Regions from separate parts of the Phytobacter palmae genome, predicted to be linked through region 1. Evidence: predicted binding sites of a transcription regulator. Region 1 holds the regulator's gene; each other region holds the start of a gene.

What was found. Region 1 encodes CRP, which controls carbon source genes, mostly activating them, when cyclic AMP is high. Its sites were predicted from a motif close to ATGTGANNNNNNTCACAT; they were not measured.
Region 2: the regulator CRP is predicted to act here: its motif matches at 5,669-5,686, upstream of AAIG39_RS06225 (CidA/LrgA family protein).
Region 3: the regulator CRP is predicted to act here: its motif matches at 1,730-1,747, upstream of AAIG39_RS19715 (YfcZ/YiiS family protein).

What each region holds. Positions count from the first base shown of each region.
Region 1 is NZ_JBCIVJ010000002.1:22,251-30,169, reverse strand. Features, by position in the region: gene argD (bifunctional acetylornithine/succinyldiaminopimelate transaminase) at 1-687, shown strand, start outside; gene AAIG39_RS02845 (YccS/YhfK family putative transporter) at 684-2,762, opposite strand; gene crp (cAMP-activated global transcriptional regulator CRP) at 2,816-3,448, opposite strand; gene AAIG39_RS02835 (OsmC family protein) at 3,758-4,162, shown strand; gene AAIG39_RS02830 (phosphoribulokinase) at 4,286-5,155, opposite strand; gene AAIG39_RS02825 (YheU family protein) at 5,207-5,425, opposite strand; gene AAIG39_RS02820 (hydrolase) at 5,426-6,442, opposite strand; gene AAIG39_RS02815 (NUDIX hydrolase) at 6,532-7,251, opposite strand; gene prs (ribose-phosphate diphosphokinase) at 7,444-7,919, shown strand, end outside.
Region 2 is NZ_JBCIVJ010000003.1:214,070-221,988, reverse strand. Features, by position in the region: gene AAIG39_RS06260 (glycoside hydrolase family 15 protein) at 1-139, opposite strand, end outside; gene AAIG39_RS06255 (SDR family oxidoreductase) at 471-1,355, opposite strand; gene AAIG39_RS06250 (hypothetical protein) at 1,775-2,002, shown strand; gene AAIG39_RS06245 (hypothetical protein) at 2,229-2,654, shown strand; gene sanA (outer membrane permeability protein SanA) at 2,673-3,389, opposite strand; gene cdd (cytidine deaminase) at 3,516-4,400, opposite strand; gene AAIG39_RS06230 (CidB/LrgB family autolysis modulator) at 4,530-5,225, opposite strand; gene AAIG39_RS06225 (CidA/LrgA family protein) at 5,222-5,620, opposite strand; gene AAIG39_RS06220 (LysR family transcriptional regulator) at 5,758-6,654, opposite strand; gene AAIG39_RS06215 (GNAT family N-acetyltransferase) at 6,750-7,292, shown strand; gene dusC (tRNA dihydrouridine(16) synthase DusC) at 7,372-7,919, shown strand, end outside.
Region 3 is NZ_JBCIVJ010000018.1:70,212-78,130, forward strand. Features, by position in the region: gene fadI (acetyl-CoA C-acyltransferase FadI) at 1-1,180, opposite strand, end outside; gene AAIG39_RS19715 (YfcZ/YiiS family protein) at 1,342-1,626, opposite strand; gene fadL (long-chain fatty acid transporter FadL) at 1,997-3,325, shown strand; gene mlaA (phospholipid-binding lipoprotein MlaA) at 3,374-4,126, opposite strand; gene AAIG39_RS19730 (formate/nitrite transporter family protein) at 4,437-5,363, shown strand; tRNA gene AAIG39_RS19735 (tRNA-Arg) at 5,444-5,518, shown strand; gene AAIG39_RS19745 (VasL domain-containing protein) at 5,817-7,232, opposite strand; gene AAIG39_RS19750 (GIY-YIG nuclease family protein) at 7,280-7,919, opposite strand, start outside.

The DNA of each region.
Region 1 (7,919 bases):
GTGAAAGCGGTCATGGACGATCATACCTGCGCGGTAGTGGTTGAACCGATTCAGGGCGAAGGCGGAGTGACGGCGGCAACGCCTGAATTTTTACAGGGATTGCGTGACCTGTGTGATGAACACAACGCGCTGCTGGTATTTGATGAAGTGCAGTGTGGGATGGGACGCAGCGGCGATTTGTTCGCATATATGCACTATGGTGTGACCCCGGATATCCTGACCAGCGCCAAAGCGCTCGGCGGTGGTTTCCCGGTAAGCGCCATGCTCACCACCCAGGAGATCGCCAGCGTATTTCATCCTGGCTCCCACGGCTCAACCTATGGCGGTAACCCGCTGGCCTGTGCCGTTGCCGGTGTGGCATTCGACATTATTAATACGCCAGAAGTATTAAATGGCGTAAATGAGAAACGCGAACTGTTTGTTAAACATCTGCAAGACATCAACGCGAAGTATGATCTGTTCAGCGAAATTCGCGGCATGGGGCTGTTGATCGGTGCGGAGCTGAAACCGCAGTACAAAGGCCGTGCGCGTGATTTCCTCTACGCTTCGGCGGATGAAGGGCTAATGGTACTCAACGCCGGTCCTGATGTGATGCGTTTTGCGCCGTCGCTTATCATTGAAGAAAACGATATCGAAGAAGGGATGCTGCGCTTCGCGAAAGCAGTAGCCAAAGTCATTAACGCTTAAGACCGCAAGCGGCGATTTAACCAGATGCCGTGATGTGGACGCTGACGCCATGCCACCGACGAGATGGTGTGCATGGTGTTCAGATGCCCCAGGATCCGCTGCAGATGTTGTTCCAGCGTACTCATTGGGCCATACGTCATACTCTCCGGCGCTTCCAGAATATTCACATCCCCTGAACTTCCCGGACTATCATACTCCAGCCGCTGTTGACAGCGCTGCAGGGCAATTTCGCATGATTGCAGGTATCGCTGTGCCAGTTCCGGGGTGAGCATGGTATGTTCCCGCGCCAGCGTCGTCATTGCATTAATATGTTCGACAATAAACTGGCTGTGCGTGACCCACAGCTTCATTTCTGCCAGATAACGCGTATCAAAGCCAGGCTCCTGCATGGCCTGATTGAGCGAGTTAAACAGCGCATTGTGTGCCTGGTTTACCCGCATGCGCTGCCAGGCCAACGGAGTAACCTGCGGATCATCGCTCAGGATCAGCCGAATGGCATCCTGGTAAGTTTCCAGCGCGTCGTGGGCATTTTTTCGCAGCAGCCCGCTCTGCCATTGAGGCCATAGCCAAACCATGCCGCCAAAAGCGATCAGGCAGCCGATCAACGTGTCGATAAGACGGGCAACAATAAACTGGTCACCATTGAGTGTGAGTAACTGGAGCGTGTATACCGCGGTAAGGGTAAAGCCCACCATCGCCCAGCCGTAGCTTTTGCGGATAATCAGATAACTCACCAGCGTCACGATCAGCATCGCGGTCAGCGTGAAGCCTTCCGGTACGTGGTAGTGCAGCGTCGCGCCGGCAATGATCAATCCGGCCATGGTGCCTGCCGCCCGGTGCAGAATGCGTACGCGCGTTGCGCCATAACCGTTTTGCGTAACAAACATCACCGTCATCATTATCCAGTAGGGTTTTGGAAGATGCAGCGCACTGCCCATCAGGCTGGCAATACTGAGCATGACGCTAATTCGTGCCGAATTACGTAAGGCTGAGGATTTGAACGACAGATAGCTTTTGAGTGCCGGGAGCAGGGGCAAGCGACGCTGCTTCTCTTCCATCAGGTCTCGCACATACAGTGGACGCTGGGTACGCAGAACTCGGGCTATCTGGCTGAAATGCCAGGCGCAAAAATGGCCGACCGGATTATCCGGGTGCTGGCGGGCAATTTTCTCGAGTGCGCCAATCTGTTTATCCATATTGAAGCGTTTGGGATAGCGGTGATAAAGAATATCATCGGCGATCACACGTAACCGCGCGGCCACGGTTTGCGCATTCCAGCGGATAACCTCTTCGGCATGGCTGCGTTCAACCAGCTCCTGTACTTCCTGCGGTTGGTGCAGACTAACGGCAATATGTTCCTGTAAGTCGAGAGCTACCTGGAAAACGCGGCGTAACCGCTTGTAGTCGTTGTTATTATTCGCCGCCAGCATATGCAGCTGTTGGTAACACTGGCTGATCATATCCACCGCTTTTTGCTGGCGCGCCAGTAGTGGCGGAAGGGCTTTTTCGGGATCGACATGCTGCGTCAGCAAACTGTATTTTGCTTCGCAATAGTCCGCCAGCTGGCGATACAGCAGACTCAATGATTCACGTAGCGGTTGCTCCCGCCACAGCCAGAACCAGAAGGCGTTAAACGCGCCGTACCACAGTGTCCCCAGACCATAAATCAGTAACGGTTCCCAGATGGGCATGCTACCGGCGAGGCTGAGCGTAAAGATGGCGGCAATGATCGAGGCGGGGAGCAGGCGCCCGTGCAATGCGCTGATTTCTGCCGTGACGCCGAGGACCAGCGTTAATCCGGTCAGGATCAGCGGTAGCGGAACATTTTGCGTCAGTAATAACTGTACCGTGAGGCTACTGCCAGCGAAGAGAGTGCCGCCGATGAAGACACGTTTGAAGAAACGTTTATGCAGCGTATCCAGACCGGCAATATTGCAGCAGGCAGGAACAAGGGAAAACAACAAACCGAGATCGAGACGGCCCGCGATGAGACCCACGGTCACAGGGAGGCATAACACCAGCGTTTGTCGCAGTGCATAGTTGATTTCGGGGTGATAAATCAGCCTGCGCCACATGGAAAAGAGAGACAAAAACGGCGCATCGTTAAGGGCGACGCGCCGCTTGAGAATTAACGTGTACCGTACACGACGATGGTTTTACCGTGCGCGGAGATCAGGTTTTGATCTTCCAGCATTTTCAGGATACGACCGACAGTTTCGCGGGAGCAGCCAACGATCTGACCAATTTCCTGACGGGTAATTTTAATTTGCATACCGTCCGGGTGGGTCATTGCATCCGGCTGTTTCGCCAGATTCAGCAGCGTCTGTGCGATACGGCCTGTCACATCAAGGAAGGCGAGGTTGCCGACTTTTTCTGAGGTGACCTGCAGACGACGCGCCATCTGAGAAGACAAACGCATCAGGATATCCGGGTTCACCTGAATTAATTGACGGAATTTTTTATAGGAGATTTCGGCCACTTCACAAGCGGTTTTGGCGCGTACCCATGCACTGCGCTCCTGACCCTCTTCGAACAGACCCAGTTCACCGATAAAATCTCCCTGGTTAAGGTAAGAGAGGATCATCTCTTTACCTTCTTCATCCTTGATTAGCACAGCCACTGAGCCTTTGACGATGTAATACAACGTTTCCGCTTTTTCACCCTGGTGAATCAGCGTGCTCTTCGATGGGTACTTATGAATGTGGCAATGAGACAAGAACCATTCGAGAGTCGGGTCTGTTTGCGGTTTGCCAAGCACCATGCGCGGTTATCCTCTGTTATAAGCTGGCTCCAGACGCTGGATTCACATATCGCGTCCGGGGTTGCAATCTATCTTCCCCATACCTGGGAAGTGGACCGTCAGACATGCCTGCGGCCTGTAATATGTGATGTCCTCTGCATACATACATAACATCAATGTATCACTGTAGCATCCCGATTGTTTTAGCATAGCTTTTGTCGCCTGTCTCCTGGTGTCTCGCTTCAGCTTGACGCAGGTCGCCTTCCGTTGCGAGTTTTCTTATGTACGCGTAATCTGTAAAGAAAACTGTAACTCCGGAGTGAATTAAAAATGCAAGCTCGAGTGAAATGGGTAGAAGGTTTAACGTTCCTTGGCGAGTCTGCGTCCGGGCACCAGATCCTGATGGATGGTAACTCAGGCGACAAAGCCCCAAGCCCGATGGAAATGGTGCTGATGGCAGCAGGAGGATGCAGCGCTATCGATGTTGTATCTATTCTGCAAAAAGGCCGCCACGATGTGAAAGATTGCGAAGTGAAGCTGACCTCAGAGCGTCGTGAAGAGGCTCCGCGTCTGTTTACGCATATCAACTTGCACTTCATCGTGACCGGCAAGGAGCTGAAAGAGGCGGCGGTATCGCGTGCGGTGGATCTCTCTGCCGAGAAATATTGCTCCGTCGCGTTAATGCTGGAGAAGGCGGTGAAAATCACGCATTCGTATGAAGTGATTGAGGCCTGAGAACCGCTTTCAAAGGCTAAGCAGGTAAGTCGGATAAGCGTAGCGCATTCGACCTTTTCCCCGGTGGCGCTACGCTTTCCGGGGCTACACCTGGCGGGGGAAGATATTGTGTCCGCCGCAAGGCTACTGAATTTTCTTCCCTTCCATCAACCGCTGTACCAGCGGGGTCATGATGAGCTCCATCGCCAGTCCCATTTTCCCACCCGGCACCACAAGCGTATTCATGTGCGAAATGAACGAACCCTGCAGCATCGCCAGCAGCCAGGGATAGTCGATCCCTTCAAGGTTACGGAAATGAATGACGACCAGACTTTCATCCAGCGAGGGGATGACCTTCGCCGCGAACGGATTGGAAGTATCAACGGTCGGCACGCGCTGGAAGTTAATATGGGTTCGGGAGAACTGGGGGGTAATGAAGTTAATGTAGTCTTCCATCGAGCGTACCACCGAGTCCATCACCGCTTCACGGGAATGTCCACGCTCACCGGTATCACGCACCAGCTTTTGAATCCATTCAAGGTTAACTATCGGAACCACGCCCACCAGCAGATCGACATGGCAGGCGACATCATGCTGTGGCGTTACCACGCCGCCGTGTAACCCTTCATAAAACAGTACATCTGTTGGCTCTGGTAAGGGCTGCCAGGGGGTGAACGTGCCGGGAACCTGATTCCAGGGAACGGCTTCATCGTAGGTATGCAGATATTTTCGTGCCTGACCTTTGCCGGTTTGTCCGTATTCGATAAATGTCTGTTCCAGCAGGCCGAAATCATTCGCCTCCGGGCCAAAGTAGCTGATATGTCGACCTAAATCCCGGGCCTTACGGATTACCATGTCCATCTCCGGGCGGGTATAGCGATGAAAGCTGTCACCCTCGACCTCGGCGGCATGCAAATTCAGTTGAGCAAAGATTTTGCGAAACGCGAGGCTGGTGGTAGTGGTTCCCGCACCGCTGGAACCTGTTACGGCAATAACCGGATGTTTAGCGGACATAGCAGCTCCCTGAGTAAACCATTGTTGTAGACGAAGCCAGCCGCCCGGGCGTTACTCGCGAAACTGCGAGCGCGGCATAATATTGACGGTTTCGTGCAGTTCTGACCACACCAGCACAGCTTCGCCGTTTTTCAATTGCCGTCTTACATCGGCGACCTTTTGTTCGAGTGAGCGCTCATGTTCACCATAATCGGTGCCTTCACGCAAGACAAAGCTTTCAATCAGGTTGTCGAGTGTCTCAGGCGCCAGATCCTGCCAGGGAATAATCATTCAGATTTCCAGATAAGTTTGCAGCCAGTCGGGGATGCGCTTTTCCAGCCACATTTCCGGGTGTAGTAACGTGCCGCCCACAAACCCCACGTGACCACCATGTTCGGTGAGTTGATATTCTACTGACGGCGGCAGCGTCTGCGTATCGGGTATCACATTTTGATCCATAAAGGGGTCGTCTTTCGCATGGATGATCAGCGTCGGTTTGCTGATTTTATTCAGCAACGGCATGGCACTGCACTGGCGGTAATAGTCAATCGCATCGGCAAAGCCATGGATGCGCGCCGTGATCGCATCATCAAAATCGCGCAGACGACGCAGACGTTTCAGCTGTCGTAAATCAATGGGTAATGAGCCGGGATAGGCTTTTAATTTTCGTGACGCGTTGGCTTTCAGCAGGTTGAGCAAATAGTGTTGATATACCCGCGAAAAGCCGGTTTCGATATGGGCGCTGCATGCTTCCAGCACAAAGGGGGCAGAGACAATCACTGCGGCATCCAGGGGGACGCGATTTTCCTCTTTTGCCAGCAGACAGGCCAGCATATTGCCGCCCAGCGAATAGCCCACCGCAGCGGTGGGCACCTGGCCAAACTCCCGCTGCAACCAGTGCAAAAACCAGGTACCGTCTTCGGTTTCGCCAGAGTGGTAAATACGGTTAAGGCGATTAGGTTCACCGCTACAGCCACGAAAATGCATCACCACGCCCAGCCAGCCGCGCGCTTTTGCCGCTTCTATCAGGCCGTGAGCATAAGGGCTATGCAGGCTGCCTTCCAGCCCATGAAAGACCACCAGACGGGGTTTATGTTTTGCCTGTGTCGGGTCTTCGCTCCAGGCGAGATCCACGAAATCGCCATCGGGCAGTTCAAGGCGCTGCCAGGTCGGTGTAAAGCCCAGTTTCCGGCGGATCAGGCGCGGCAGCATAGTCTGGAAATGCGGATTGCTTCCGCCGCGCAGTGGGCGGAAGGTGGAAGAATCATCCGCCATTTCCGAGAGTCGTGAAGGTGTAATTTCAGCCATAGTACAGAATAATAGAATCAGAATGGGACAACTATAGCTGCACGATGTTGCGCCGTTTTTTCATTTCGCGGGACATCGCGCAGACTATACTAATCCGTCAGTAAATTTCGGGAAAAGAGATGAATATCGACACCCGGTTTACGCCGCCACAAGCGCGCTTTTCGTGCACCAGTCGCTACGCTCTCGCCTGTCTCTTCAAACATACCAGAGGCCTCAAATCGACGAATCAGGCTTTTTCGCTGGATAGGCTGACCGAGAATAATCTCCGTCGCCTCCTGCAATTGCGTCTGGGTAAACATATCAGGCAGACAATAAACTGGTAGTAAAGAGTACATTGTTTTCTGCCGTAATCGTTGCAGCGCAGCCTGAATTATGTCCCGATGATCAAAGGCCAGGTCGATATCATCCAGCCCGGTTACCGGCATCCATTTGGCATCGCTCACGCTTGCAATATGTGGTGCACAGGCGACCCAGGAGATTAACGCATACCAGGCGATGGTCAGACTCCAGCCACGGGGATCGCGTTTTGCCCCGGAAAAGGTATCCAGTTGTTCCAGCCAGGAAGGGGAGACGCCGGTTTTCTCTGTCAGCTTACGTAATGCCGTGGCGCGCGTGGACTCATCTTGTTCCATATCGATAAATCCGCCAGGCAGACCCCAGCGCCCCTGTTGAGGGTGACTGGCACGTTTCACCAGCAAAACGCGAAGCGCCTGCTCATGCAGCGTGAACAGCACACTGTCTACCGTCACCAGAGGTGAAGGGAACCGGCTGGCATCATAAGAATCCAGATACTCTGCTTCGCTTATCATCGCTTATTCGCCTTATTAAACACGCCACAAGTTTATCAGTCCATCAAAGGGGGGCAAGTTAACTTTTATTTTATTAAATATCAACGAGTTAATTATGTGTTTGCCGGAAAGTGAAAAAAAACCTTGCCAATAAGTGTCTCATAGACAATATTATAAGTGTCTTAGGGACATTAACTAATGGTGAGGTGAATCATGTCCAGCAAAATTGAGTTAACGCTTGATAATCAGCCAGTTGAAATCGAACGTGGTGTCTTTCCTGACGGCGCAGTATGGCTGAGAGTGATGAGTAAACTGCCTCGTTTTGCTCAGGTTATGCGGATTCGCGTTGCCGCCATGCGTGATATGAATGATTTCATGCTGTTAGCCCAATTAACTGATGCCGTGCGTCATGCTACTGACATCACCGTAAGCCACCTTGAACTGGCCTGGTTGCCCTGGGCGCGTCAGGACCGCCACATGGTCAATGGTGACAGCTTTGCGCTCAAGGTATTCGCTAACCAGTTGAACGTACTGAATTTCGATAAAGTTTTCCTGTTGGATCCGCACAGTGACGCAGCCGCAGCGGCCATCAACAACAGCGTGGTGATTGCTCAGGAAACCTGTCTGATGAAAAGTGAAACCCTGCGTCAGGCAATAAGTACAGGCAAATTGACGCTGGTGGCGCCCGA
Region 2 (7,919 bases), on a different contig from region 1:
TATTGGGGGCGCACCACCAGTCAATTGCGCCGTCGGGAGCGATTAACGCCACCGAGCGACCATCACCAATGGCGGCGTAATCACCGAGTCCCGCATAGCCATCATGACGCGGCGGATGAGTGTACGACTCTTTCTTCATCTTTTCTCCTGGTCATAAGTATGGCGGCCATCTGCCGCCATAAATAAGTGCGTAGATCAAGCGTAACCAGGATTGGCGATAGCGCAGGAAAATGACCTGTCTTTTCATTAAGCTGACCAGCAGTCGCTGAGGATGTTCTTCCGTCTACTGTCGACACTTCCGGCGGCAGGTGCACTTTCGGTCTGCAAGCGGGGCAGGGCGTAACGCTTACAAAGGCAGGAAATGTAAAGCAGAACAGAAGTGAATCTGGATGCGTAATACGTAAAAGATTATCCGAGGAAGAGTAAGGGTAACGAGAAAAGCAGTGGCAGGCCGTAGCCTGCCACAGTTATTACAGCGTACCGGTGCCGCCGTCAGAACACCAGACCTGACCAGAAGAGTAAGAACTCTCGTCTGAGGCAAACAGCACATATAGTGGGGCGATCTCCACGGGTTGACCGGGTCGGCCAAGCGGTGCGGATGCGCCAAATTGTTTCACTTTTTCCTCAGGTTGACCGCCACTTGATTGCAGGACTGTCCAGTATGGCCCTGGAGCTACAGCATTGACGCGAATACCTTTTGAGCCAAGTTGCTGGGCCAGCGCTTTGGTAAATGCGACGCCGCAGGCTTTGGTTTGCGCGTAGTCCAGCAGAATAGGGCTGGGCTGGTAAGCCTGAACCGAGGTGGTATTGATAATGACCGCCCCTTCCTGCAAATGAGGGATGGCTGCTTTTGTTATCCAGAAGGGCGCATAAACGTTTGTCTTGAAGGTTGCATCAAACGCTTCTGTGGTCAGATCCTCAATGGATTCGCAGTACTGCTGGCGCCCGGCATTGTTGACCAGAATCTCCAGTCCCCCCAGTTCGCGGACCGCGCTTGCGACGAGTTGCTGGCAAAATGCCTCGTCACGCACATCACCGGGTAACGCTACCGCTTTACGTCCTTCTGCGGTTATCAAGGCGATTACCGCTTCGGCATCGGCTTGTTCCTCAGGTAAATAATTAATGGCTACGTCAGCGCCTTCACGAGCAAAAGCGATCGCAACGGCCCGACCGATACCTGAATCACCACCGGTAATTAACGCGCGCTTACCTGCCAGCCTTCCTGAACCGACATAACTTGTTTCCCCATGATCGGGAATAGGTTTCATCTCGGACGCTAATCCTGGCGGCTGCTGTGGCTGCGCCGGAAAAGGAGGACGTGGGTAATGAAGATGTTTCTTATCCGCAGGTGACATAATTATTTTCCTCTTTTGTAAACCAGAATTTTAAGGTAGACCTTAATATTCATTCGCGCTATCTGAACAGAAATAACGAAACGTTTTTTTTAATTTTTATACAAACAAAACTCGCTGCTTGGTTTATTTTCTGAAAAAGTACTGTCAGCGAAGCGGTTATTTTTGCAGGAGGTTACGTCAAGGATATATCTTCCGTTTGCCCTTTTTGTGAACACTGAGGTAACAAAATGTTAACTGATAACCTCCTGTTGAATAACATATATTCAGAATTTACCTGGACTTGTCATTAATAAGCGTGGCGATATTGTTGAGGGAATAACAAATTCACTTTTGCGTTAAAACTTCCCCAATTCTTTATTGTTAATTTTTTCATTTCGGTGCTACGCTCTTTGAGTCACAACATTCACAAGGAGATTAGGATGAACAATGAATCAGCATTTCCTGCATTTCCCGTTAATGGATGGCAGGTGGGAACAGTGGACGAGTTGAATGGCGTGGTTATTCGTTTTGGTTACAGTACTTCCCCTCATGCGCCGGGCGGTTCAACGTTCGAGTCGCAGTTTTTTAGTCTGACGCCGGAGAAGGTTAAAAGCCTCATTTACGATCTCCAGGTTAGTCTGCATAAGTATGAAGAAAAAGTTGCCTGATACCCCTCAGTTTATAAATAATTACCATTGCAGCAGCTGTGGCTCATGACAGTCTGCTGCTCCTTATTTTCAGGCATCTTACTCATTTATTTGTTAATTTCACTACAAAATAGTTAAGTGCCGCTACGTTACCGCTTAAGCCAATTCTTAATGTTGGCAAATTACCTGCTTCTTACGCTATATATTATAGTTGAGCAAGCCGTTGTAATGCTGAGCTGGAGCGCCTATGAATGTTGTGTATTTTAAAGTTGATCACCCGCCGCACGAAAGACCAAACTCAATTCACTACTATTTAAAATCCGTGCAGTTACTGCGGGATAATGCTGTTGTTGCCGACTTTGGTGATCTCAAAATAACCAATTTGCCCGCCTGGTTTTATACCGTTATCCCAACTGGCTTTAGTAAAATTGAATTTTCAATGAAAAACAGATCGCAGTTGCGTATTGAATGCCAGGCGGGTTACTTACGAACTGGTGAGTATATAGTCCTGACGCCAGGCGGTGAAATCACATTGCCGTTTAATGCGCTGACGGGGCTCTGGACGCTGAATAAGCAAGAGCAAGTACATATCGATCATCAAGAATTTATGGCGCGAAATTATTCTCTTATTCGCCCTGCCAAAATCCTTACGCGTGGCGTCTCAGTGTTCTGATACGGAGTTATGAGGTATCTAATTACTTTTCTTATCTAAATCAAGTAACTGCTCGACGGTGACCGCCGGGTAGCCCTGCGCATCATCAGGTACTTCCTGCAATGAGGGAATGGGTTCCAGCGGGCCCAGGAAGCGGGGTTCTCGTTTGAACACATATAAATCCGCGAGCGTCCCCAGACGTGCGCCAAATTCACGCACGCGTACACTCCACATATTTTTCGGCGAAGGTACGGCATAGCACTGCGCCTGGATGCCCATATGCTGGGCAATAAAAAGCGCACGCTCGCAATGGAAGCGCTGGGTGATAATAATAAAATCGTTGGTATCGAAAACCTTACGAGTACGAACAATCGAATCGAGCGTCCGAAAACCCGCATAGTCCAGTACGATATCCGAAGGGTCAACGCCTGCGGCAATCAGGTCTTTACGCATGGTTACCGGTTCATTATAGCTTTGCAGAGCGTTATCGCCGCTTAACAGCAGGTAATTCACTTTGCCGCTGTTGTAGGCATTCAGTGCGCCCTGAATACGATACCGGTAATACTGATTAATCACGCCAGTGCGATAATATTTTGCGGTGCCCAGCACCACCCCCACCTGACGCCACGGCAAGTCCTGCAGGTCATCATAGATATAGGGGGCCGTTTTCCAGCTTATCCAGCGGTCTAAGCCGAGCGCAGTCAACAGCAGTAAGCCGATAAGGACCAACAGGCTGTATACAAAGCGCTTTAGCATGCAGACAAACTCGGTACAGGGTTAAATTTCACTCAAGGCTACTTTACCCGTTCGGCAATCGCAAGAAACGGGCGTTCAATTGCGGGGTTTTTCATCACTGCGGGCAAAATGCCCGCAGTTGAGAGGTCAGTCGAGCAAAACACGCTCAACGTTCTGGCAACCCAGGGCGCGCAACGTGGCGACAGTCGCGTCCCATTGGGTGAGAGGGGCATCGGCTTTTTCGGCGAGTACCGCACGCTGCATATCCGGGTAGTCGTATCCGGCAAGGCTCATCAGATTCAGAGCGCCCTGTAGCGGTGGCAATGTCGGGTTAAATGCGGCATTTTCCGCATAGCTGCCACTGAAAATCCGCCCGTTTCGGCACTCGATAGCTACCCCGGACGGTGACTGTGTATACGGCGTATGGCTTTTATTAGCCGCAGTGATGGCCGCCTGAGAGAGTGCGTCTCCGCTCAGGGTAAACCCGTGGTCCTGCTCATCAAGTAGCAGGGTTTTGATCTCAAGATCCTTAGGACCGAAGGCGTCTGGCAGATAATCACCCAGGGTATGTGGCGTACGACCCGGTAAGTTAATACGTAGCGTCAGGCCGCTGTTCAGTTCATTCATAAACTGGCGACAGTGACCGCAGGGGGTGTAATTAACGGTGATAGAGGCCAGCGCTTTTTCGCCGCGCTGCCATGCGTGGCTGATGGCACTTTGCTCAGCATGGACGGTTTGCTGCATAGTGGCGCCAAGAAATTCCATATTGCTGCCGAAATACCAGGTACCGCTAATACCGCGGGCAATCGCGCCGACATTAAAATGCGAAAGCTCAGTACGTGCACAGGCTGCTGCTAACGGTAACAGAGCGAAAGCCAACGCGTCTTCGTCCATACCCGTGGCGTTAAGCAGAGTCGATACCTGTTCAGCGCTTAACATCGCGGGAAAATCCGCGTCCGCCAGCAGCGGTGCCAGTGCGGCCTGTAAATTCTCCGCAAGGGCCGGAAACGCAGTGTGAAAACGTGAATGCATGGCGTTGCCTCATAACAATGTAATGGGATCGTAGTGTAAGGGCCGTTTTAGCCTTTATATGTGATCAACATCTCACTGTATATGCAACGTATGCAATTCAAATTAAAAATGCGCGACTCATCGCAAATTTTAGCCCGCTATCGCGAGGATTACGGGAAAGAGGAATGGCGCAATCAGTGACGTAATAATCCCACAAATAACCAGTGCCAGTGAGCTGAACGCCCCTTCCTGATAATCCAGCTCCGCACAACGCGCGGTACCCAGGGCGTGAGAGGCTGTGCCCATGGCCAGGCCGCGGGCTGATTTTGTGCGAATACGCATGGCATCCAGCAGCGTGTGACCGAAGACCGCGCCCAGTACGCCGACAAAAATCACGCAAACCGCGCTAATCGCCGGAATACCGCCAATGCTGCCACCAACCGCCATGGCAATTGGCGTGGTGACTGATTTGGGCAGAATAGACGCGGCAATCTCTGGCGATGCGCCCATCATCAGCGCAATACCGGCTCCGCTCGCCATCGCCACAATACTGCCGAAAAAGCAGATAGTAATGATGGATTTCCAGCGCGCGCGAATCTGATGTAACTGCTCATAAAGCGGAAATGCCAGGGCGACCACCGCAGGTTGCAGTAAATCATTAAGAACTTTGCTTCCCTGAAAGTAGTGGTCATAAGGGATGCCGGTAACCAGCAGGAACGGGATAATCACCACCATCGCAATCAGCAAAGGATTAAGCAGCGCCATTTTGAAGCGTGCAGAGAGCTTACGCGCTGCAAAAAAGACCGCCAGCGTGAGCGGAAGCGACCACCAGATATACGCCATCATTTTTCACTTCCTTTCTCGCCAATGACTCTACGTTCGCCGTGCGCCAGATGAGTGGCCCAGCTCACCACGAGAAAAACGATAACCGTACTGACGGCACAGGAGACCACTATCGGGCCAAACTGCGCGCGCAGAATGTCGTAATACTGCATTACGCCCACACCAATTGGCACAAACAGGAGCGCCATGTAGCGGATCAGCACATAGCAGCCAGGATTAACCCATTTGGCAGGCAGGATTTGCAGCGCCAGCAGGACGAACATGATTAACATGCCGATGATGCTACCAGGTATAGTAATAGGCAGCAGTGATGAAATATAAATTCCTGCATATAAACAAGCATATATCAGAACAAACGCGCGAAGGTACTGCCAGATAATGTTCAGTGATTTACTCATGGTGAAGACCCTTGATGAAACGCATTCATCATACAATTAAAGCCGGAAATGTGCTACCGATCACATCATGAATTCTGAGCATACCAAACATTCCATTCCGGAACGTCGGGCATTACCACAAGATTGTTGTTCGCGAATTACGCACTGCCTTTACTCTGTGCGGTGGGTATCGCCTGGATGCTGTGGATCACTTCGCGCATTGCGCGGTTTACGACTTTATCCTGGCGCATAATCAACCCAAGCGTGCGGTGCAGCGCAGGAACCAGCGGCTGAATAATTAAGCCTGCGCAATCTTCGGCCTGGGTGACTGACATCCGCGGCACAATGCTATAACCGAGCCCGGCGCGTACCATCCGTTTTATCGCCTCAATACTGCCAAGTTCCATCACTGGCGAGGTACTCTTACCGGCACGCTGAAACCAGCCGTCAATAAGTTGTCGTGTGCTACTTCCGGATGCAAAAACGATCAGTGGTAGTTGCTCCGTCTCTGCGCCAGATTCGCCCTCGGGCGGTTTTGCCGTGATGGTGACGAATTCATCGACCATGACCGGCGTTACGTCCAGGTTTCTGCTGGTTGCGGGCAGGGTAACCAGTCCTATGTCGATACTGTTCTCCTCAACACCCCGAACAATGTCCTGCGTATTGCCGGTTCTGACGCCGACCGACAGTTGAGGGTAGTCTTTACGCAACTGTTGCAATATGGCTGGCAATAAATGAATACACACCGTGGCGCCAGTGCCAAGGGTAACCGTGCCGCTGATATCGAGCTTGTGCATGGCGACAGATTGCACCGCTGCACTCACGGCTTTTTCAATTTCTTCGCAGTGCGCCAGTAACGTCAGCCCTGCCGGTGTCGGACGAACGCCACGACCAGTACGCTCAATCAGGCGGGTTTGCAAAGCGGTCTCCAGCTGGCGCATCTGCAAACTGACCGCAGGCTGGGAGATCCCCAGCGCTTCGGCTGCAGCAGTAAAGCTGCCCCGGCCGATGACCAGCCTGTAGGTCGTCAATTGATCGAGACTGAGGTGTGCCATCCAAAGTTTTCCTTATACGGGTAATAAGCGCAGCACTGTGTCTGTACTTATGCGATCCGGCTAGCCTGTCAACACACCTGAGCAGGAGCCGGACAATGGAAATTATCGAAGCAGAAGAACAACATATTAGCGCAATGCAGCAAATATACGCCTGGCACGTGGTGAATGGCAGTGCCTCATTTGAGACCACCGCGCCTGACAGAGACGAAATGCTGGCGCGTTTGACTAAGACTCGCACTGCCGGGTTGCCGTGGTTTGTCATCCTCGAAGAGGGGATCGTCAAGGGCTATTGCTACCTCTCACACTATCGCACGCGTTATGCCTACCGCTACACACTGGAGGATTCTATCTACATAGATGAGCGATTTCGCCAGCGTGGCGCAGGCAAAGCGTTGCTGGCGAAAGCCATAGAATGGGCAGAAAACCACGGCTATCGCCAGCTCATTGCCGTTGTTGGCAACAGCGAAAATGTGGGGTCGCTGCGCCTGCATCAGCGGGCAGGTTTTACCCAAACAGGAACGTTGAACAATGTCGGTTTCAAACATGGTCGCTGGCTGGATATTGTCATTATGCAGCGCACCCTGGGCGAGGGAGGCTCGACCCTGCCGGTGGCGGATGTTTACCCACGCTCGGCCTGATGCCGTCGTGTTTTGAAACACTCTTTTCTCCCTGTGTCAGAGGCGCTACTATGTCGCCTCATTTTTTCAGGGGCAATGTATGCGTGTATTACTGGCGCCGATGGAAGGTGTGCTCGATTCGCTGGTGCGCGAGCTGCTGACCGAGGTCAACGACTACGATCACTGTATCACCGAGTTTGTGCGCGTGGTTGACCAGCTGTTGCCGGCAAAATCGTTCTACCGCATCTGCCCTGAACTGCATCATCAAAGTCGCACCCCCTCCGGCACCCTGGTGCGTGTGCAGTTGCTGGGGCAATACCCCGAGTGGCTGGCGGAAAATGCGGCTCGCGCGGTGGAATTAGGTTCCTGGGGCGTCGATCTCAACTGCGGCTGCCCGTCGAAGCTGGTAAATGGCAGCGGCGGTGGGGCAACGCTGCTCAAAGACCCCGAGTTAATTTATCGCGGGGCAAAAGCCATGCGCGAAGCCGTACCCGCTCACCTGCCGGTGACGGTAAAAGTGCGTCTGGGGTGGGATAGCGGTGAGCGGCAGTTTGAAATTGCCGATGCCGTTCAGCAGGCCGGGGCTTCTGAACTGGTGGTTCACGGGCGCACAAAAGAAGACGGCTATAAAGCAGAACGTATTAACTG
Region 3 (7,919 bases), on a different contig from region 1:
AGGGATGCCCGTAAGCAATTGATCCTCCCAACACGTTGAATTTACTCTCATCCACCTCACCCGTTGCCTGCGTCCGGCCTAATACATCACGAGCAAAGCGCTCGCTCGCCATCAGTTTCAGGTTGGTCAGGGTTTGCGCCGCAAATGCTTCATGCATGTCCAGTAAGGTTAAATCCGCCATCGTCAGTCCCGCTCTGTCGAGCGCCAGCGGCGTCGCCCAGGCCGGCCCCAGCAACATATCCTGCCGCACGTCAATGGCTGTGAAGGCATAACTTCGCAGGAATCCCAGAGGCTGCAAACCCAGCTCTTTCGCCCGCGACTCGGTCATCAGGATCACCGCGGCTGCACCATCGGTAAGTGGTGTGCTGTTCGCAGCGGTCACGGTGCCATGTCGGCGATCAAATGCCGGACGCAGTTTGGCGTAATCCGCAAGGCTGGAATTTTGCCGTACATTATTGTCCTGCGTTATCGGTTCGCGAAAAGGTGGCGCATAAGCAGTCATCACCTCCTCTGCTAGCTTACCTTCCGCCCAGGCCTGCGCCGCATACTGGTGAGAACGATGGGCCAACGCATCCTGTTCCTGACGCGTAATGCCATAGGTTTTCGCCATCTGCTCTGCGGTATCGCCCATGCGTAAACCAGTGGAGTATTCCGCCACTGCAGGGGGCACTGGCAATAAATCGCGCAACCGTAAACGGGAGAAGAGCTTCAATTTTTGTCCTGTCGTACGGGCTTTGTTGGCATCAACCAGCACACGAGCCAGCTTTTTGCTCACGCCGATTGGCAATACTGAAGAGGAGTCAGCACCGCCTGCAATACCCGCACGAATCGTCCCCGCCATCAGGCTTTCGGCAACGTTTGCCACCGCCTGGAAACTGGTGGCGCAGGCGCGGCTCACGCTATAGGCATCGGTATGCACACTCATGCCCGTTCCCAGTACGATTTCTCTTGCGATATTAGGTGCTTCCGGCATTTGCACCACCTGGCCAAAGACCAGTTGCTCAATGATTTCCGGCGGGATTTCACTACGGGCAAGGAGCTCACCCACCACCATTTTGCCAAGATCGATAGCTGGGACGCCGTGAAATACCGTCGCCTGACGGGCAAATGGCGTACGTAATCCACTGACAATGGCGATGCGGTCGCCCTGACGGGTGACAAGCGGTAATGCCTGACTCATAACACTCCCCTGTTAACAGCATGATGCACTAGTGGTCGGACCTGATAACAGTCTTAACTAATTATTTACATTTAGCCAATGGGGGAAGAAAAAAAGTGGGAGGTAAAACACAGAGATTATTGAAAAAACGCTCCCGCAAAGCAGGAGCGCAGGCAGGAAGATTAACGCAGACCCAACTGGAAAATCAGCGTTTCCGCTTCGCAAGCAAAAACAAAATCAATATCCAGACGCACGCCGCCTTCCACTTCCGTGAACGTCGAGGTGATTTGGCAAGGATCGGACTCTACGCCACGCGCGCGTGCAGTTAGTGCAGCCAGCGTCTCTTCTGCATCGGTGCGATTTGTAAACACGCGGCTATAAGAGGCGGTGCAATCGGAGTTGTCCATGATGGTACCAACATCCATACAGCAGCAAACCGGGGTTTCATCAGCACTGCATTTACTCATTGTGATTTCCTCTGAATTCGCACCCAAGGTGCCTGGTAAACGTTGCGCATATTTTACCCCCCTCAATAACCCGTCTCCAGTCGTTAATGTGAGGAAAGCCTCTAAGTGACCGAAATCACACTTAAAAATGATCCAGAACAAAAACCACCAATTATCATTAGCGACACTGGCCGCAATTTTGCCACGCAGATCCCGTTTCGAAGATCACAATTGAAAAATTTTATATACAAGCTTGCAACATTTAGTCTGGTCCGACCTATACTCTCGCCACTGGTCTGATTTCTCTGAAGTACCGCAGACCCTACACTTCGCGCTCCTGTTACACCACGTAACATAGTTTAAATAAAAATAACCGGATGAGGTTTTGGTCATGAGCCAGAAAAACCTGTTTACCAAATCTGCACTCGCAGTCGCAGTGGCAATCGTCTCCACCCAGGCCTGGTCCGCAGGCTTCCAGCTCAACGAATTTTCTTCTTCTGGTCTTGGCCGCGCATATTCCGGCGAAGGCGCTATTGCAGATGACGCGGGTAACGCCAGCCGCAACCCTGCGCTGATTATGATGTTTGACCGTCCAACTTTCTCCGCTGGCGCTATTTTCGTTGATCCAGATGTTGATATCTCAGGCAGGTCACCAACAGGTGCCAGTCTGGATTCGAAAAATATCGCGCCAACGGCATGGGTTCCAAACCTGCACTTCGTCGCACCCATCAACGATCAGTTTGGTTGGGGGGCATCCGTTACCTCTAACTACGGTTTAGCGACTGAGTTTAATAACGACTATGCGGCAGGCGCATACGCAGGCAAAACAGATCTGGAAACCCTGAACCTGAACCTGAGCGGTGCCTATCGTCTGGATAATCACTGGAGTTTCGGTCTGGGCTTTGATGCGGTGTATGCCAAAGCGAAGATTGAGCGCTACGCAGGCGATCTCGGCAGAATCGTTGCGGGTTCAGGTCGGTTACCACCGATTCCAGGCCTGGCGCAGCAGGTGGCAGGTATTCCGGCTGATACGCAGGTTGCTTATCTGAAAGGTGATGAGTGGGGCTTCGGCTGGAACGCCGGTATCCTTTATGAAGTCGATAAAGATAACCGTTACGGCTTAACCTACCGCTCTGAGGTGAAAGTCGACTTTGATGGCGATTACAAGAGCAGCCTGCCTTCGGCCTATAACCAGATCCTCGGTAACTTCGGCCTGCCTTTGGGCACCAATGGCCGCACCACTGGCGGTTCTCTGACCCTGAACCTGCCAGAAATGTGGGAAATCTCAGGTTATAACCGCGTTGCGCCGCAATGGGCTATCCACTACAGCATGGCTTATACCAGCTGGAGCCAGTTCCAGGAGCTGAAAGCGACAAACAGCAACGGTCAGACCCTCTTCTATAAAGATGAAAGCTTTAAAGACTCTTACCGTATCGCACTGGGTACCACCTACTATATGGATGATAACTGGACCTTCCGTACCGGTATCGCCTTTGATGATAGCCCGGTTCCGGCTGACAAACGTTCTATCTCCATTCCGGATCAGGACCGTTTCTGGCTGAGCGCAGGTACCACGTATGCGTTTAACAAAGATGCGTCTGTAGATGTCGGCGTCTCTTATATGCACGGACAGAAAGTGAACTTCACCGAAGGCCCGTACACATTCAGATCCGAAGGGCGTGCATGGCTGTATGGCGCGAACTTTAACTACGCATTCTGATTTATCGCAGGCATAAAAAAGGTGAGCTTCGCGCTCACCTTTTTTCGTTTATTCGGAGTCAATTTCCTTGAGGTCGCCCTGAATCGCCTGAGCGTTCGGGTTTTCCTGAGGCTTGAGCTTACCGCCGTTGGCAATAAAGTCATGACGCTGGAAGTAAGCTTCACGCACCATGATATAAGGGTCGGAAGACTGACGCAGCAGGCCGTCTGAATCCAGCAACTGAGCACGTGTTTCAATGCCCTCCACCGTCCATTTACCGACCGACAACGGCCAGGTCAGCCAGGACAGCACCGGATAGAGCGTATCCGCCATATCACCGCCATCTTCACGTAGCGTAAAGCTGCCGTAGAAAGGCAACTGCATATACGGCCCATAGCCAACGCCATAATGCCCCAGTGTGCTACCAAAACGGTGCGGCTCAACGCGCTGCAGTTTAGGGTTCGACATACCAGCAACATCCATCAGGCCACCCATACCCAACAAGGTATTAAGGAAGAAGCGCGTAAAGTGAACCATGCCCTGATAGGGATCGCCCTGCAGGAAGTAGTTCACCATGATGGCCGGTTCTTCAAGGTTACTGGTGAAGTTGCTCAGGCCGTTACGCGCGGGCTGCGGCACATAGTCACGCCATGCCACCGCAACGGGACGCACAACATACGGGTCCAGGACATTAAAGTTGAAGTTGTACATGGTGCGGTTAAATCCTTCCAGTGGATCTGAACGCCCCTGCGTGTCTCCTGAACTGGCGCAGCCCGCCAACAGTGTGGTTGCCAGCGCAATCGCCGACACACGAAATTTCATAGGTGTCTCCCTGAAGAAAATGGCTTTCGCTGAGTGCCATCCAGAAGGGCACAAACGCAATCTGCCTCGGTTCGCATCATAAACATGCAAGGCATTGTATCAGCACACCTTGTGTTGTCTACGCAACGCGCGAATCTCATATTGAGCATAGTCGCAGTTTGCCCCCCTCGTTTCGTTACAATTTTATCTCATCTTCATCAAAGCCATATCGCCATAGTTGCCATTCCCCCCAAATTAGGAAGAAGCCCTCCAGACCTTGTAAAAAAAGCCGCTACGCTTAGTCCATGAGTCACAAGTAGACAGAGGCAATATGGACGGCATCAAAGACGAGAAAATCGACAAGCACACCGACGAAATCGAAGTGGAAAGCGAAGAGAAAATCGGTGGTGAGCAAATTGAAGTAGATGAAGAGCGCCTCCCCTCACGCGCTATGGCTATCCATGAGCATATCCGTCAGGACGGCGAGAAAGAGCTGGAACGCGATGCCATGGCGCTGTTTTGGTCCGCCATCGCCGCCGGGTTGTCGATGGGAGCCTCGTTGCTGGCAAAGGGGATTTTTCACGTTCAACTCGAAGGTGTACCGGCCGCCTTTATTCTGGAAAATCTCGGCTATACCTTCGGCTTTATTATTGTGATTATGGCTCGCCAGCAGCTTTTTACGGAAAACACCGTTACCGCAGTACTTCCGGTGATGCAAAAGCCCTCATGGGTCAATTTTGGCCTGATGATGCGCCTGTGGAGCGTAGTGCTGCTGGGGAATCTTATTGGTACGGGTATCGCGGCATGGGCTTTTGAGTATATGCCGATTTTTGATGAGCCAACGCGAGACGCGTTCGTCAAAATTGGCATGGACGTGATGAAAAATACGCCGATGGAGATGTTTTCCAATGCCATTATTTCCGGCTGGATTATCGCTACAATGGTCTGGATGTTCCCGTCTGCAGGTGCGGCGAAAATCGTGGTCATTATTCTGATGACCTGGCTTATCGCACTGGCTGACACCACCCATATCGTAGTGGGTGCGGTGGAGATTTTTTATCTCATCTTTAATGGCAACATCCACTGGAGTGAGTTTTTCTGGCCGTTTGCGCTTCCAACCCTTGCCGGGAATATCTGCGGCGGTACATTTATCTTCGCGCTATTGAGTCACGCGCAAATCCGCAATGACATGATTAACAAGCGCAAAGCCGAAGCCAAAGCAAAAGCCAAAACCAAACGGGAAACCGCTGAAAACTGAGGTTGAATGGCGACACTTTAACCACTCGGGCGCAGGACACTTAACGCAAAGGCGAAATGACGTTATACTCCTGCCGCCTCGTCCCCTTAGTTAAATGGATATAACGAGCCCCTCCTAAGGGCTAGTTGCAGGTTCGATTCCTGCAGGGGACACCATATACCCTTCTCCTGACGTCCATCGAATTTAATAAAACCCCTTAAAATCAGCGACAAACTCTCTATTCTGCCAATGCGACGTCAATTGATGTCTGCCCATTTCAACGCGAATCAATAAACATTTGGGAGGCTTATCCTGTTCAATGAAAAATGGGGCTCTCAAATGCCCTTAAATATGCGCCAGGCCGGGACTGCAACACCCAGAGACAAAGCCTGGAAGCTCGCTGACAGCGGAGGGATCTATCTCATCTTCAATGCTTAATTGCTCCGCAACGCCTTTCTACAGAGTTATTCTTTTTTATTCATTATTATTTTCAGCGATCCGATTCATTTCAGGCTGAACCAGTATCGCATATCGAATGATCAGTTGTTTCAGATGCATTTCCAGTTGAGACCGGGCAACTGCCGGTAAAGGCTCTCCCGCAGTATATTGTGACAATGCCCGCAGTTGCTCTTCAACAGGTATGGATTGGTTAAAGGACTGCATGGTGGAAAAAATCACTGATTTCAGCTCGCTGACCGTCATGTATTTGCCCTTCTTCTCATCAAGCCCATTCAGCTGGTCACTCAGTTTTTGTAACGTTGTCATTCCCTGATGCCAGCCATTGAGCTGCTCTGCCGGCAATGAGGCAGCACTAAGTTGTTGCTGCCACTGCTGTATCAGGGGCTTAGCCTGTTCCGGCCACAGTGACCGGGCCTGTTCCAGAAGCTGCCGGCTATAGTTAATATTCCAGTCAGGCGACAACTTATCCAGTCGGGTAAGCTGCTGCTGTGTTTGTGTTATCCCTGTTTGTAATGACGGAGATTGCTGACGCACCATATCCAGCTCTTCAGGCGCGAGAGGTGCAGGTAATGGTGCCAGTGAAGCAGCAAGCTGAGCCTGTAGCGGGTCTGCCCGGTGAAGAAACTGCCAGCTCCATACTGCGACGATGGTTACCACCAGCGTGGTACACATCCCGGCGGCAAAGGATTTCCACTTTTTGACCGGAGTGGGCTCCGCTGCCAGCACTTCCACGTTCGGCTGCTGTTCTGGCTGCGCGACATATACCCATTTAACTGCACTGCCTGGCACCTGGATATCTTCACACGGACCACCAGCAAGGTCTCTTGTGGATGCAGCCGCATCATTCATCACGGAGGCTGGCAACATGATAGCTGGCTGGATGTTCGGCCCGGTGCCGGTGATGCCATCGCTGTTTTCCAGCCGGGCTGCACTATTGTGCATCAGGGTACGCAACGTATCGAGCTGGCTCAGATGCTTAAGCTCCAGACGCTGCAACACCTCCCCCAGCCCCGTAAGCAGTTGCTCCGCCCGGTACAACTGGCTGAGGTCACTGTAATTCAGCGGCAGCGAGCGCATCCGTTGCTGCAGACGCTGACTCAGACTGCTGAGAATTTCCATGCGGGCATGGACCGGCTGAGGCCACAGCGCCTCCCACTGATGACTTATCAGTGCCTCAAGTATCGCCAGCCCTTCATTGAGCCCGAATAAGCCAGCCAGTTGCGTCCGTGCAAGCGTATACCAGGCCGTAGTCTGTAGCTCCACTCCGTTCTGCCCGAACAGTGAGAGACAGAGTTTCTCAACATAATGCCAGTTCACATCCGGGCGAGCCGGATGTGTCAGCTTACTTAGTTCATCACGCAGGGCGGCATAATCCGGTAGCGTGCGCGGGTCACCGCCGGTTTTAATCTTACGTTGGGTAATGTCATTCATGACCAGTTGTCCATTCTGACGTGTCCGGGAATAAGGATGATTAAGGCTTATGCGGCTTCACTTTCTGCATATTCGAGACTCTGCAGATACTGTAGCGCCACCGGGTCGGCGATATATTCAACCTGGCCATGATGACGCTCAACCTCATCGATAATTTTACTGAGTTCAACCCGGAAAAACTCCTTCCGCAGGTTGATTCGGTTAATCCGGTAGCTTTCCAGATGATCATGCAGTGTCTTTTCAAGCGCAGGTGCGTCATCGCAGGAAATCATGGCATGGACGTCAAAATCAAACGGCACGGCTGCTCCGCTCAGTTTTTTCACGCGCTCCATAGGCTCCAGTCGTCGTGTCATACCGATTTTAAATACGTTTTCACCGAAGGAGCCAATATTCGAAATCACATATACGTGTCCCTGCTTCGTGAGCTGGGCCATGGATTTGGCGCGTTCATACTGTTGATGCACGTCCTGGATTTTCTGCTCCAGCTCCAGACGCTGTCTTTCCAGCTCTTCCCGGTGCGCACCTTCAGCGGCGAGCAGAGCTTCTTCGAGTAAACGCTGCTGCTCAGCAAGGCGTTGCTCCTCCTCTTCCGCTTCGCGCTGCTGCTCCAGTTCATCCTGACGCTGTTTCTCTTCCCGCATCTGACGCTTGAGCTCAGCCTGATATTCTTTTTCTTCCTGCGCTTTT